DNA from 3 places in the Paenibacillus sp. FSL H8-0168 genome. Region 1 is predicted to be linked to each of the others. Evidence: riboswitches for the same ligand, from Rfam matches in the RefSeq annotation. Region 1 holds a riboswitch; each other region holds the start of a gene.
The links. Region 1 has a riboswitch for thiamine pyrophosphate ahead of MHI21_RS14145 (thiamine phosphate synthase). Riboswitches for the same ligand answer to the same signal wherever they lie in the genome.
Positions count from the first base shown of each region.

Region 2: it holds a riboswitch for thiamine pyrophosphate, as region 1 does, so the genes downstream of both, MHI21_RS04865 (ECF transporter S component) here and MHI21_RS14145 (thiamine phosphate synthase) in region 1, are expected to answer to the same signal.
Region 3: it holds a riboswitch for thiamine pyrophosphate, as region 1 does, so the genes downstream of both, thiC (phosphomethylpyrimidine synthase ThiC) here and MHI21_RS14145 (thiamine phosphate synthase) in region 1, are expected to answer to the same signal.

Region 1 is NZ_CP151948.1:3,210,759-3,214,386, forward strand. It holds gene thiO (glycine oxidase ThiO) at 1-1,077, opposite strand, end outside; gene MHI21_RS14145 (thiamine phosphate synthase) at 1,142-1,735, opposite strand; TPP riboswitch at 2,000-2,108, opposite strand; gene MHI21_RS14150 (ABC-F family ATP-binding cassette domain-containing protein) at 2,202-3,628, opposite strand, start outside.
Region 2 is NZ_CP151948.1:1,060,958-1,064,585, reverse strand. It holds gene MHI21_RS04875 (energy-coupling factor transporter transmembrane component T) at 1-239, opposite strand, end outside; gene MHI21_RS04870 (ABC transporter ATP-binding protein) at 214-1,665, opposite strand; gene MHI21_RS04865 (ECF transporter S component) at 1,665-2,261, opposite strand; TPP riboswitch at 2,510-2,621, opposite strand; gene MHI21_RS04860 (TatD family hydrolase) at 2,665-3,462, opposite strand; gene MHI21_RS04855 (polynucleotide kinase-phosphatase) at 3,483-3,628, opposite strand, start outside.
Region 3 is NZ_CP151948.1:866,310-869,937, reverse strand. It holds gene thiC (phosphomethylpyrimidine synthase ThiC) at 48-1,892, opposite strand; TPP riboswitch at 2,079-2,191, opposite strand; gene MHI21_RS03980 (IclR family transcriptional regulator) at 2,347-3,090, opposite strand; gene MHI21_RS03975 (alpha/beta hydrolase) at 3,389-3,628, shown strand, end outside.

The sequences.
Region 1 (3,628 bases):
AAGCATAGCTGCCATCGCACGCCCGGTAGCATCACTCAGCAGGACACCGTTGCGATAATGCCCGACTGCAGCATATACGCCCTCGACCTCAGGAACAGTGCCTATAAAAGGGTAACCTGATGCAGCCTGCGGACGTAAGCCCGCCCAAGTGCGTATAAAAGAAGCTTCACGGACGCGCGGCAGCCAGGCAGAGGCACGTGCCAGCAAGCCCTTCAAGCCTCCTACGGTCACTTGTTCGTCATATTGATGCGGAAGGCTCGTTGCCCCAATCCAAAGCTCGTTATTCTGTTTAGGCACGAGGTAAATATCATCAGCATAAATGGTGTATTCTAATGGGTGATCCTTCAAGGAGACCGCTACTGCTTCGCCCTTGACCGGATAAAGTGGATATTCAAACCCAACCTGCGCCAGTAATTTCATGCTATCCAAGCCTCCAGCAATAATGACCTGATCGCAGGAAAAAAAGCCGCTATCTGTTCGGACACCGCAAACTCGACCATCCTGTATGACCAGTTGCTCTGCCCGTGTACCAGACCATACCGTTGCTCCCAGCACCGCAGCAGCACCTGCATAAGCACGACAAAGCTGGACAGGAGCCACTTGTGTCTCCTTTGAACGATATATTGCTCCGATCGCTTGTTCATCCAAACCTGGAATTCGTCGGGCCAATTCCCTCGCATCCCACCAGATAGGACAATCATACTCTCGCGTTTTAGCAGCTTTCCAGCGTTTTTGGCCTTCAGTTTCCGTACGGAAAGGGGTCACAAATCCTTCTGTACGGAATTCCACCGAAATACCCGACAAACGCTCCAGATCACAGACAAGCTCAGGGAATGCATCTCGACTTCTGCGAGCAAATCGTGCCAGCTCAGAGTCGGTGAACTCTTCACTTTCCGCTGCCAGCATTCCAACCGCTGCTCCTGAGGCTCCCTCACCCGGGATCAATCGTTCCAGCATGATCGTACTTCTTCCCTCCTTGGCCACATGATAAGCAATGGAACTGCCGATGACACCTCCACCTATGACCAAGCATTCAGCATGTCCTATCGCTCTTGCCTCTGTGTGTATCTTTAGCATTTGTTCCGTGTCTCCTCTCCATAAACCATTCTGCTTTCAGCTTGCCTCTACTCTCGTTTTCTCGCTACAGGCTGTGAACTACAAGATCTGCCATTCGCCTATATTCCATCGCAGCTGCAACGGGCGACTCAGCCTCCCATATACCAGACATCACCGCAATTCCGCTTGCTCCGGCCATATAAAGCTCCGGGATATGGTGCGGTTGTATGCCGCCCAGCGCGATCACCGGAATGTTCGACAGCCTGCAAATATGTTCAAGCTGAGCTAAACCCCGCGGTACAATACCGGGCTTACAATGGGTCTCATATACGTGACCATAAAGTACATAGTCTGCTCCTGCCTGCTCGGCAGTCTGCGCCTCCTCCAAGGAATGCACAGACACTCCACAGCGTGTACTCTTTGAAAGTAGGCCTTTCACATCCACAACAGGTAATCCATTAGCTGGTAGCTGGACGGTTCCAACCAAAGTAAGTAAAGCTACATCCACACGATCATTTACTACAATTTGTTGCAAAGGAACTTCCTGCTCCACCATGCTGCGAGTCAAAGAAAGCAATGCAGAGGCACCATTCTGTTTTAAACGTGCGTGTACATAATGAACATACGGACAAATCATAGCAGCCACTCGGGCGGCTTGTGCAATAGTGCCCTTTTCCATCGAAATTGCGTGTAATTCGATTTTGTCTTCACCTCACATTGGATTAAAGGATTTAAGCTTAGCAGCCACGTCTACCAGCAGTAATGAAAGGGGATTGTATGTGAATCCGTCTACGGAAGCTCGAACAACTTAAAATGAACGAAACGCAAAAAAACCACTTCCCCAAGGAAGTGGTTTAACGAACGTCCAATAATCGAACGGACCATGATATCCGTATACGTGTATCGTCCCACGCACAAACAAAATAAAGATGGTGTTGCCTTGTTTGTACGGCGCTCACTTCCCTACGCTGGCATAACCCAGATCAGGTGCAAAGGGTCCGAAATCCATTTATTCCGTCTCAGCCGCATGGGCGGCTCCCCTAGTGTGACTATTTTATTGTATAAGCTATAGATAGCTTAGCATATTTTCCTAATTCTGCAAACCCCACTTCGTGTGAAATATGCAGAACTGGATTTAACTGATTTTAGTTAACTTTACTTGACCACTCTTCCACATTCCACGTTTTGGTTACCCAATCCTCGTAAAAGTCCGGTTCGTGAGATACAAGCAATACCGTCCCTTTGTATTCCTTCAAGGCACGTTTCAGCTCATCCTTTGCTTTAACATCCAAGTGGTTGGTAGGCTCATCGAACAATACCCAGTTGCTTTCACGCATTAACAGTTTGCAAAGACGGACTTTAGCCTGTTCTCCACCACTAAGCGCAGATAGCGGACGTGTGATATGCTCATTTTTCAAACCGCAGCGCGCCAAATGCGCTCGTACTTCATGCTGGTTCAAATGCGGAAATTCATTCCACACGTCGTCAATCGGTGTAATTTTCTCTGCCTTTACTTCCTGCTCAAAATAAGCGGGCTGCAAAAAATCACCTTGATAGGTTTTTCCACTGATTGGCGGAATTTTTCCCAATATGGTTTTGAGCAATGTCGATTTACCGACACCGTTGTAGCCAACAATTGCAATTTTTTCGCCACGTTCAATCGTCATGGACATTTTAGGCAAAAGGGCATGTGTATAACCAATCTCAAAATCAATACCCTCAAATACCGTCTTTCCGCTTGCACGTGCCTCTTTGAATTGAAAGGTTGGTTTTGCGGCTTCTTCAGGCTTATCAATACGTTCGATCCGATCAAGCTGCTTTTCACGGCTCTTTGCTCGGCCTGAGGTAGAAGCACGCGCTTTATTACGCTGAATAAAATCTTCCTGTTTCTTAATAAAGTCCTGTTGCTTCTCATAAGCATCAATATGCTGAGCTTTGTTCAGATCCGCCATTTCAAGAAACTTTTCATAGTTAGCTGAATAACGGGTCATCTTGGCAAATTCAAGATGGTAAATAACATTAACGACCTGGTTCATAAACTCAGTATCATGTGAAATAAGAATAAAAGCATAGGGATAATCCTTCAAATAGCGCGTAAGCCATTCAATATGCTCTACATCCAAATAGTTGGTAGGCTCATCCAAGAGCAGGACATTCGGTTTTTCCAACAGCAACTTAGCAAGAAGCACCTTTGTCCGTTGCCCGCCACTAAGTGCAGATACATCCCGATCCAGTCCTATGGCCGACAGACCTAGTCCATTCGCCATTTCTTCAACCTTCACATCAATGAGGTAAAAATCCCCCATATCCAGTTGCTCCTGAATTTCACCCATCTGTTCCAGCAACACTTCCAACTCTTCAGGAGAAGCATCCCCCATTTTGTCAGTAATCTGCATCATTTCCTTTTCCAATTCCAACAAAGGAAGAAAAGCGTCTTTTAATACATCACGTACCGTTTTGCCCGGTGTCAGCTTGGTGTGCTGATCCAGATAACCGTAACGTACACGTGGAGTCCATTCCACTTTACCCTCATCCTTAAGCAATTTTCCAGTGAGAATGTTCATGAGTGTCG
Region 2 (3,628 bases), 2.1 Mb from region 1:
ATCATGCCCGTTGAAGTTGAAATAAACACCAATATAAAGGGAGAACCGTACAGCAGCAGCCTCTTCCATGGATGGCCTGACCAGACAAGCAGCAACAGCATAGAACACGCAACATTAAACATGACATTCGGATCATGAATGACTATAACGACCACAAACAGTATGGAAAACATAACGAGCTTTAAGCCCGGATTCACGCGATGCAGCCATGTTTTATGATGGGGAAAGGTCAGGTTCATACTGTAGTGCCCCTTTCTGAATCCGCCATATATCGGTACAATATCGACGAACAATTTCCGGGTCATGCGTGACCATCACAATGGCCGTGCCTGCCGCTCTCAACTGCTCCAACATATCCAGCATGACAAAGGTATTACGCGCATCCTGACCAAAAGTCGGCTCATCCAGCAGCAGCACTTCCGGCTCACGGATCATGGCCGTAGCAATACTCAACCGCCTTTTTTGGCCTAACGAAAGCTGATACGGATGACGCTCGTCCAGCCGCTCCAATCCGAACTGTACGAGCATCCGATCCACCCGCTCCCGGCACTGTTCAGCACTAAACAAGCTCTTGGGTAACGAATACTCTAGTTCCTTTCGTACGGTATGCGCTACGAATTGCAGCTCGGGATTTTGAAATGCGAACCCGATACGCTCTGCCAGTTGTTCTGTACTGCCTGCCTCAATTCCGCGCACGCTATAACGTCCCTGTGTGCGAAGTAAGCGCATCATGGAGAGCAGCAGCGAGCTTTTGCCAGCCCCGTTTTCACCGACCACGCCAATCCAGTCGCCAGGCTTCACCTGCGCATGCTCCACATAAATCACTGAACTTAAACCGCGGAGACCACTAAAATGTTCCAGCTCCAGCAAATCAATCCCCGCACCGTTCTGTTGTGTCACTGATTCACTCCAACGTGGCGAAGACGATTCATTCCATACTCCCGGGTACCACACGCCGTACTCAGACAATGCCTGCCGATGCACATGAAATACTTCTTCTGCCCTTCCATCCGCAATGATCTCCCCTTGAGCAGAAAGCACCACAATCCGATCCACATCATGGACGATTTCATTAATTTTATGCTCTACGATCACCAGCGTTTGGTCTACCGAAATGTTGCGAATGGTGTCCCAAACCTGTGTGGTGCCTTCCTCGTCCAACAAAGCCGTGGGCTCATCCAGAAAAAGCACTTCTGGCTCCATAGCCAGCACAGACGCAATCGCCAGACGCTGCTTCATTCCCTGTGACATGTTGCCAATGGGCATGTGTATATCATCCGTCGATAGACCAACCTGTATCAGCAGCTCGCGAATACGGGATTGCATCTGTTCCCGGGGAATCTGATTATTTTCCAACACAAAAGCCAGTTCCTCGTCTGCATATGACATACAGAACTGCGTATCAGGATCTTGAAATACAATACCTGAGACACTTGGGATTACAGCAGCATCGCATTTCATGGGCACTTCTATCGTGCGTGGAATCAGACCGCTTAACACTTGGAGCAGTGTTGATTTACCGCATCCACTCGGTCCCAGTAGCAGCAGCTTTTCCCCCTTGTGGACAGACAAAGACATATTGTGAAAAAGCAGCTCTTGCTCACCGGGGAATTTCAACCGTAGACGGGTGATCGAAGCCACCACATCTTCGGTTGCCCGGCTCATCAATCCAGCCCCTTATAATCTTGTTCCGTTGCAGGTCTCAAACTTCGTGTAACTCCGGTTACCTCCAATGCCTTAGCCAGATAGAACGCGAATACCCCGGCAATCACAATACTGCCAATCATCCGAAATCCAATATACAAAACATAGTTCCAGGTCGAAAGCTGATCAATATACCCGTAGCTGAAGTCTAAAATCAGAGAAGCGACAGCCGCCCCAGCCGCAGCTAGCGAAGCAACCCATAGGTTTGCGTTTCGATACAGAAAAGCCGCAAAAAACAGCTCCGCTCCCAAGCCTTGCAGCAGGCCATAGTACAAGGTGGACATGCCCCATTCGCTTCCCAAAAAAGCGCTGACCGTTGCCGCTGCCACCTCTGCCAAAATCGCAACACCCGGCTTGCGAATGATGAGATAAGCAAACGTGCCTGCCATAAACCACATGCCATACATCAGTTGCTCGGCGTGTAGACCAAATGGTTTCATCAAATCATAGGCAGGTCCCCATATTTTGTAGACCAACCCGAACACAACAGATATCACAATCGTGACCAAAATATCAGTCAGCTTCAACCCTTTGGACGCTCTTACAGCAGTATTCATTATTGCGTGCTCCCCTTTTTCCTTATAATTGGCCTCTTGGCCATAAAAAAAGCTTGTCTGGAGCTGAATCTCCAGGCAAGCTTTATGCGCAGTAAAAGGTGAAGCACCATACAAAACATCATTCGTCGATATGCCTTATATAACCAGTAGTCTAAGCTACTACACTGATACCAAGCCAAAGTCAGGGTCAAGGTAAAATGCTAGGACATACATTGAATCTATCGACAACCGCAAAACAAGCGGCATTCCTGTATAGTGTTCTTGGTTTCTCTACGCTGGCATTACCCAGATCAGATTTCACGGTCAGTGGCAAGGGCCACCCTCTCAGCCTGACTTTCTCAAGCTCCCGACAATGCTCTTTTAATTCACTATAATATATACCACATCTATGGCTTTGACAATCCTATAATCCGAAGAAACGTTTGGCTGTCTCCGTCGTCGCGATTTCGATCTCCATCATGCTTCGACCTGTACATTCGGCAACCGTAGCAGCAATATGAGCGAGATACACGGGCTCATTACGCCCTTCTTTGGGCTTCACGGGCAAATTACGCGGGGTCAAAAATGGAGCATCCGTTTCAATCATCAGACGGTCCAAGGGAATATCTCTGACCAGTTCACGCAGATGTTTGCCACGCCGTTCGTCGCAAATCCAGCCGGTGATCCCGATATACAGTCCCATTTCTACATACGTATGCAATTCCTGTTCAGTGCCAGTAAAACAATGCACTACCGCTTTATCGACAAGCCCTTGATACTCCCGAAGCATAGCGACAAGGTCCTCATGTGCATCTCGTTCATGCAGAAATAACGGCATATTCAGCTCACACGCCAGTTGGATTTGCTCCCCAAACCATCGACGCTGCACATCACGTGGCGAAAAATCACGGTTATAGTCCAATCCGCATTCCCCTATGGATACGACCTGCGGCTGACCCGCCAGCTGGCGGAGCTGCTGAATCGTGTCTGCGCTGCAGTCTTTGGCATCATGGGGATGCACGCCAGCTGTCGCATACAGCTTGCCCGGATAACGTGCTGCATACTGAGAAGCCTCCCGACTGCTGCGGACACTGGTCCCGGTAATAATCAGCGGTGAAATCCCTACAGCCGCGGCTCTCTCTACCACCTGTTCCCGATCTGCATGAAACGAACGGTGCATCAAGTTCACACCAATATCAATTAACGGTGTACCCCTTTCCATCTCAATCCCTCCTTCGCAAACTACAATCTCGGATCAATCGGCTCCGATTCCAGCGATAGCGCGGCAAGGACGCATTCATGAATACGATCTACCGTATCCTTGCGGACAAAACGTTCCACGCCTTCCATACCAAGCGCTCCTTCCATCAGGGCATGACGCTCCTTTT
Region 3 (3,628 bases), 2.3 Mb from region 1:
AACCACGGCTTTTTTAATTCATTTGTTCCTAAACTCACACGTTCGTCTTACTGACCTCCATCCCGATACTGCTCTGCCTTCTCACGCATCCCGGCAGCTACTGCTTCTTGAGTGTTCAGCCCCTTATCCGCTGCATAGGCGCGAATGTCCTGCGTGATGCGCATACTACAAAATTTGGGACCACACATCGAGCAAAAATGTGCTTCCTTGGCGCCCTCTGCCGGTAGCGTTTCATCATGGTAAGACAAGGCCCGCTCGGGATCAAGCGACAGATTGAACTGATCCCGCCACCGGAACTCAAAGCGTGCCTTGGACAAAGCATCATCCCGCTGCTGCGCCCGTGGATGACCCTTCGCCAGATCGGCAGCATGTGCCGCAATTTTGTAGGTAATGACACCCTCGCGGACATCATCCTTATTGGGCAGACCCAAATGCTCCTTAGGCGTAACATAGCACAGCATGGACGTCCCGAACCAACCGATCATCGCCGCCCCGATGGCTGAAGTAATATGATCATATCCGGGGGCAATATCCGTCGTGAGCGGTCCCAAGGTATAGAAAGGAGCTTCCTTACAAATCTCCATTTGTAAATCCACATTCTCTTTGATTTTATGCATAGGGACATGTCCTGGCCCTTCAATCATAACCTGAACATCGTGCTTCCATGCGATTTGCGTTAGCTCGCCCAACGTTTCTAGCTCTGCAAACTGTGCTTCATCATTCGCATCATAGATACTACCTGGACGTAGACCATCCCCGAGAGAAAAGGCCACATCATAGGCTTTCATAATTTCGCAGATTTCTTCAAAATGCGTATACAAAAAATTCTCCTGATGGTGCGCAAGGCACCAGGCTGCCATGATCGACCCGCCCCGGGATACAATTCCCGTCATTCTATTCGCCGTCATCGGTATATATCGCAGCAATACACCCGCATGAATTGTAAAATAGTCCACTCCCTGCTCCGCTTGCTCAATCAGCGTATCGCGATACAGCTCCCACGTCAGCGCTTCTGCTTCGCCGTTCACCTTTTCAAGTGCCTGATACAGCGGTACAGTCCCAATCGGTACAGGAGAATTCCGAATGATCCATTCACGTGTTGTATGGATATTACGGCCTGTGGACAGGTCCATAACCGTATCGGAGCCCCAACGCACAGCCCAGGTCATTTTTTCCACTTCCTCCTCGATGGAGGAGGTAACCGCAGAATTACCAATGTTCGCATTGATCTTCACGTGAAAATGACGCCCAATGACCATTGGCTCACTTTCCGGGTGATTGATATTCGAAGGCAAAATGGCTCGTCCAGCCGCCAATTCCTGCCGTACAAACTCAGGCTCGACCCCTTCGCGGATCGCCGCAAATTCCATTTCGGGCGTAATGATCCCTCGCCGTGCATAATGCATTTGCGTCACTGTACGCCCTTGCGAAGCACGAAGCGGACGGTTGGTCACGCCGGGAAATTCCACTGTCTCCCGTTTGGAGCCAGGTTTCAGTCCATTATCCTCCGGCTTGACGGCGCGTCCCTCGTAAGCCTCCACATCGCCCCGTTCCAGTGCCCAAGCTCGCCGTAATGGAGGCAGGCCCTGACGGATATCGACCTGATAGGCTTGGTCGGTCATGGGACCGCTTGTATCATATACACGCAATGGCTCATGATGCTCCGTGCCCTGCGGCGTATGTGTAGGATGAAGAGCAATTTCGCGCTCTGGCACGGCAATGTCCGGCCGTGAGCCTTGACTATATACCTTACGGCTCCCTGGAAAGGGCGTTACCCCACTGGCTTGCTCCCTGTTTGTCTTCTCTACCTCAACTTCTTTTGTTCCTACCAATCTTACTTCTGCTGATTTCAATTCTGTTCCTTTTGTTCCTTCTGCTTCTGTCGGCTTCATTGTCCATTCCTCCCGTTTCGATGAAATGACACACCGATCCGGAACCATTCCCAGGGTGGCGCTGATCTATGCAAAAAAGCCGGTTCCCCAGGGAACCGGCTAATCTAACGAGACAGCTATCCAGACAGTACGCATATGGAGTAATCCATTCCAATGCGCCACTGAAGACAGCAGCCGCGTATACATTTCAATGGCCGATTACTTCCCTACGCTGGTATGATCCAGATCAGGTGCAAAGGGTCCGGAATCTTGCACGATTCCATCTCAGCCCGGCATTACAGGCTCCCCCAGTAACTGTGATACTTCTATTCACATGAGGCGGATATAACAGACATCCCGCCTTCCTTACCAGACTACTTCAAATTTATGGCTTTGGCAACCCTTTTAGGTTCCCTTTACCAAGGAGACGTTCCCCATCAAATCACTCTGCTTGCTTCAACTGTGTTCATTCTTGTTACGGGAGCATAAGCCCCATTTCCTTCGCCGCTTCGATCAAAATCGGAGCAAAGTCATGTAGCGTCTCGGGTGCAAGTCGACTGACCGGGCCAGATACAGATAAAGCCGCAGTGACCTGTCCCTTCCGGTTCACAATTGGCGCTGCCACAGCAGCAGCCCCTGGTTCCCGTTCTTCATAGCTGGTCGCATAGCCTTTCTCGCGAATGTCCTGCAGCTGGGCTTTATAGACCTCCGGGTCTACTGAGGGCGGCCATTCATCCCCGCTTAGCAGGGCTTCCAGCTCCTGCGGCGGCATAAAGGCCGCCAGCACCTTGCTGGAGGCCCCTACAGCCAGCGGCATACGCGCACCTACAGGCGCGACCCTGCGGATCGCCTGATTGCTCTGCACGGCTTGTATGCGAATACGCATGCTGCCGTCCCGTAAGTACAAGCTGACCGTCTCACCCAGACGGTCACGTAGTCCTTCCATTGCAGGTTGTAACAGCACCGCCGGCTCGTCACTTTGGGACAAATGCGTGGATAGCTCCCAAATGCGGAAGCCCAGTCGATATTTTTCCGTTTCGGCATTCCGAACGACAAAGCCCCGATCCTCCAACGTAGTCAGCAGCCGATGAACCGTGCTTTTATGTAGACCAATTTTGGAGGCAATCTCCGTCAGGCCAAGATCCGAATTTGCGGTAAAACACAGCAGTATATCAAGTGCACGCTCTACAGCGCGAACGGTTAATTTACGGTCTTCCATCGTGAACCGCTCCTCTTGTATCCATATTCGTTTCACACTATGAAACATGGTTACATAAATTATATAGAATAGTCGCGGCTACTGTAAACCGATGTTTTTGTGACAACCATATTACAGAACGAGAACAAACATCGACAATTCTTTGCATCATTTTTACTTTTCCGGTTCAGGCGTTGACTTTGGATAATCCCCATCATACGATAATAGGTATCTATACGGACCTACACTACTATTTTCAAGTGGAATTATACCTAAATTCTATGAAACGAAGATCAATTTTATATAAGGAGGCTCTTACATGATTTCGACATCCCAGCGCAACGCTCAGCTACAGACCGCTGTTCAGGAGCCGTCCACCCCACTCTTTAATCCCCGTCTGCTGCGGTTCAAGCACGTTGTGATTGCTCTGCTGCTGTCGGTCGTCTTTTTTCTGTTGTTTTGTTTTATTGCCTTGCATGCTTACATCGCATGGGTACTTACGAATCCCACCGTTGCACCACTGTACTCTAATCCGATGCAGGCCAAAAACATGCCTTAT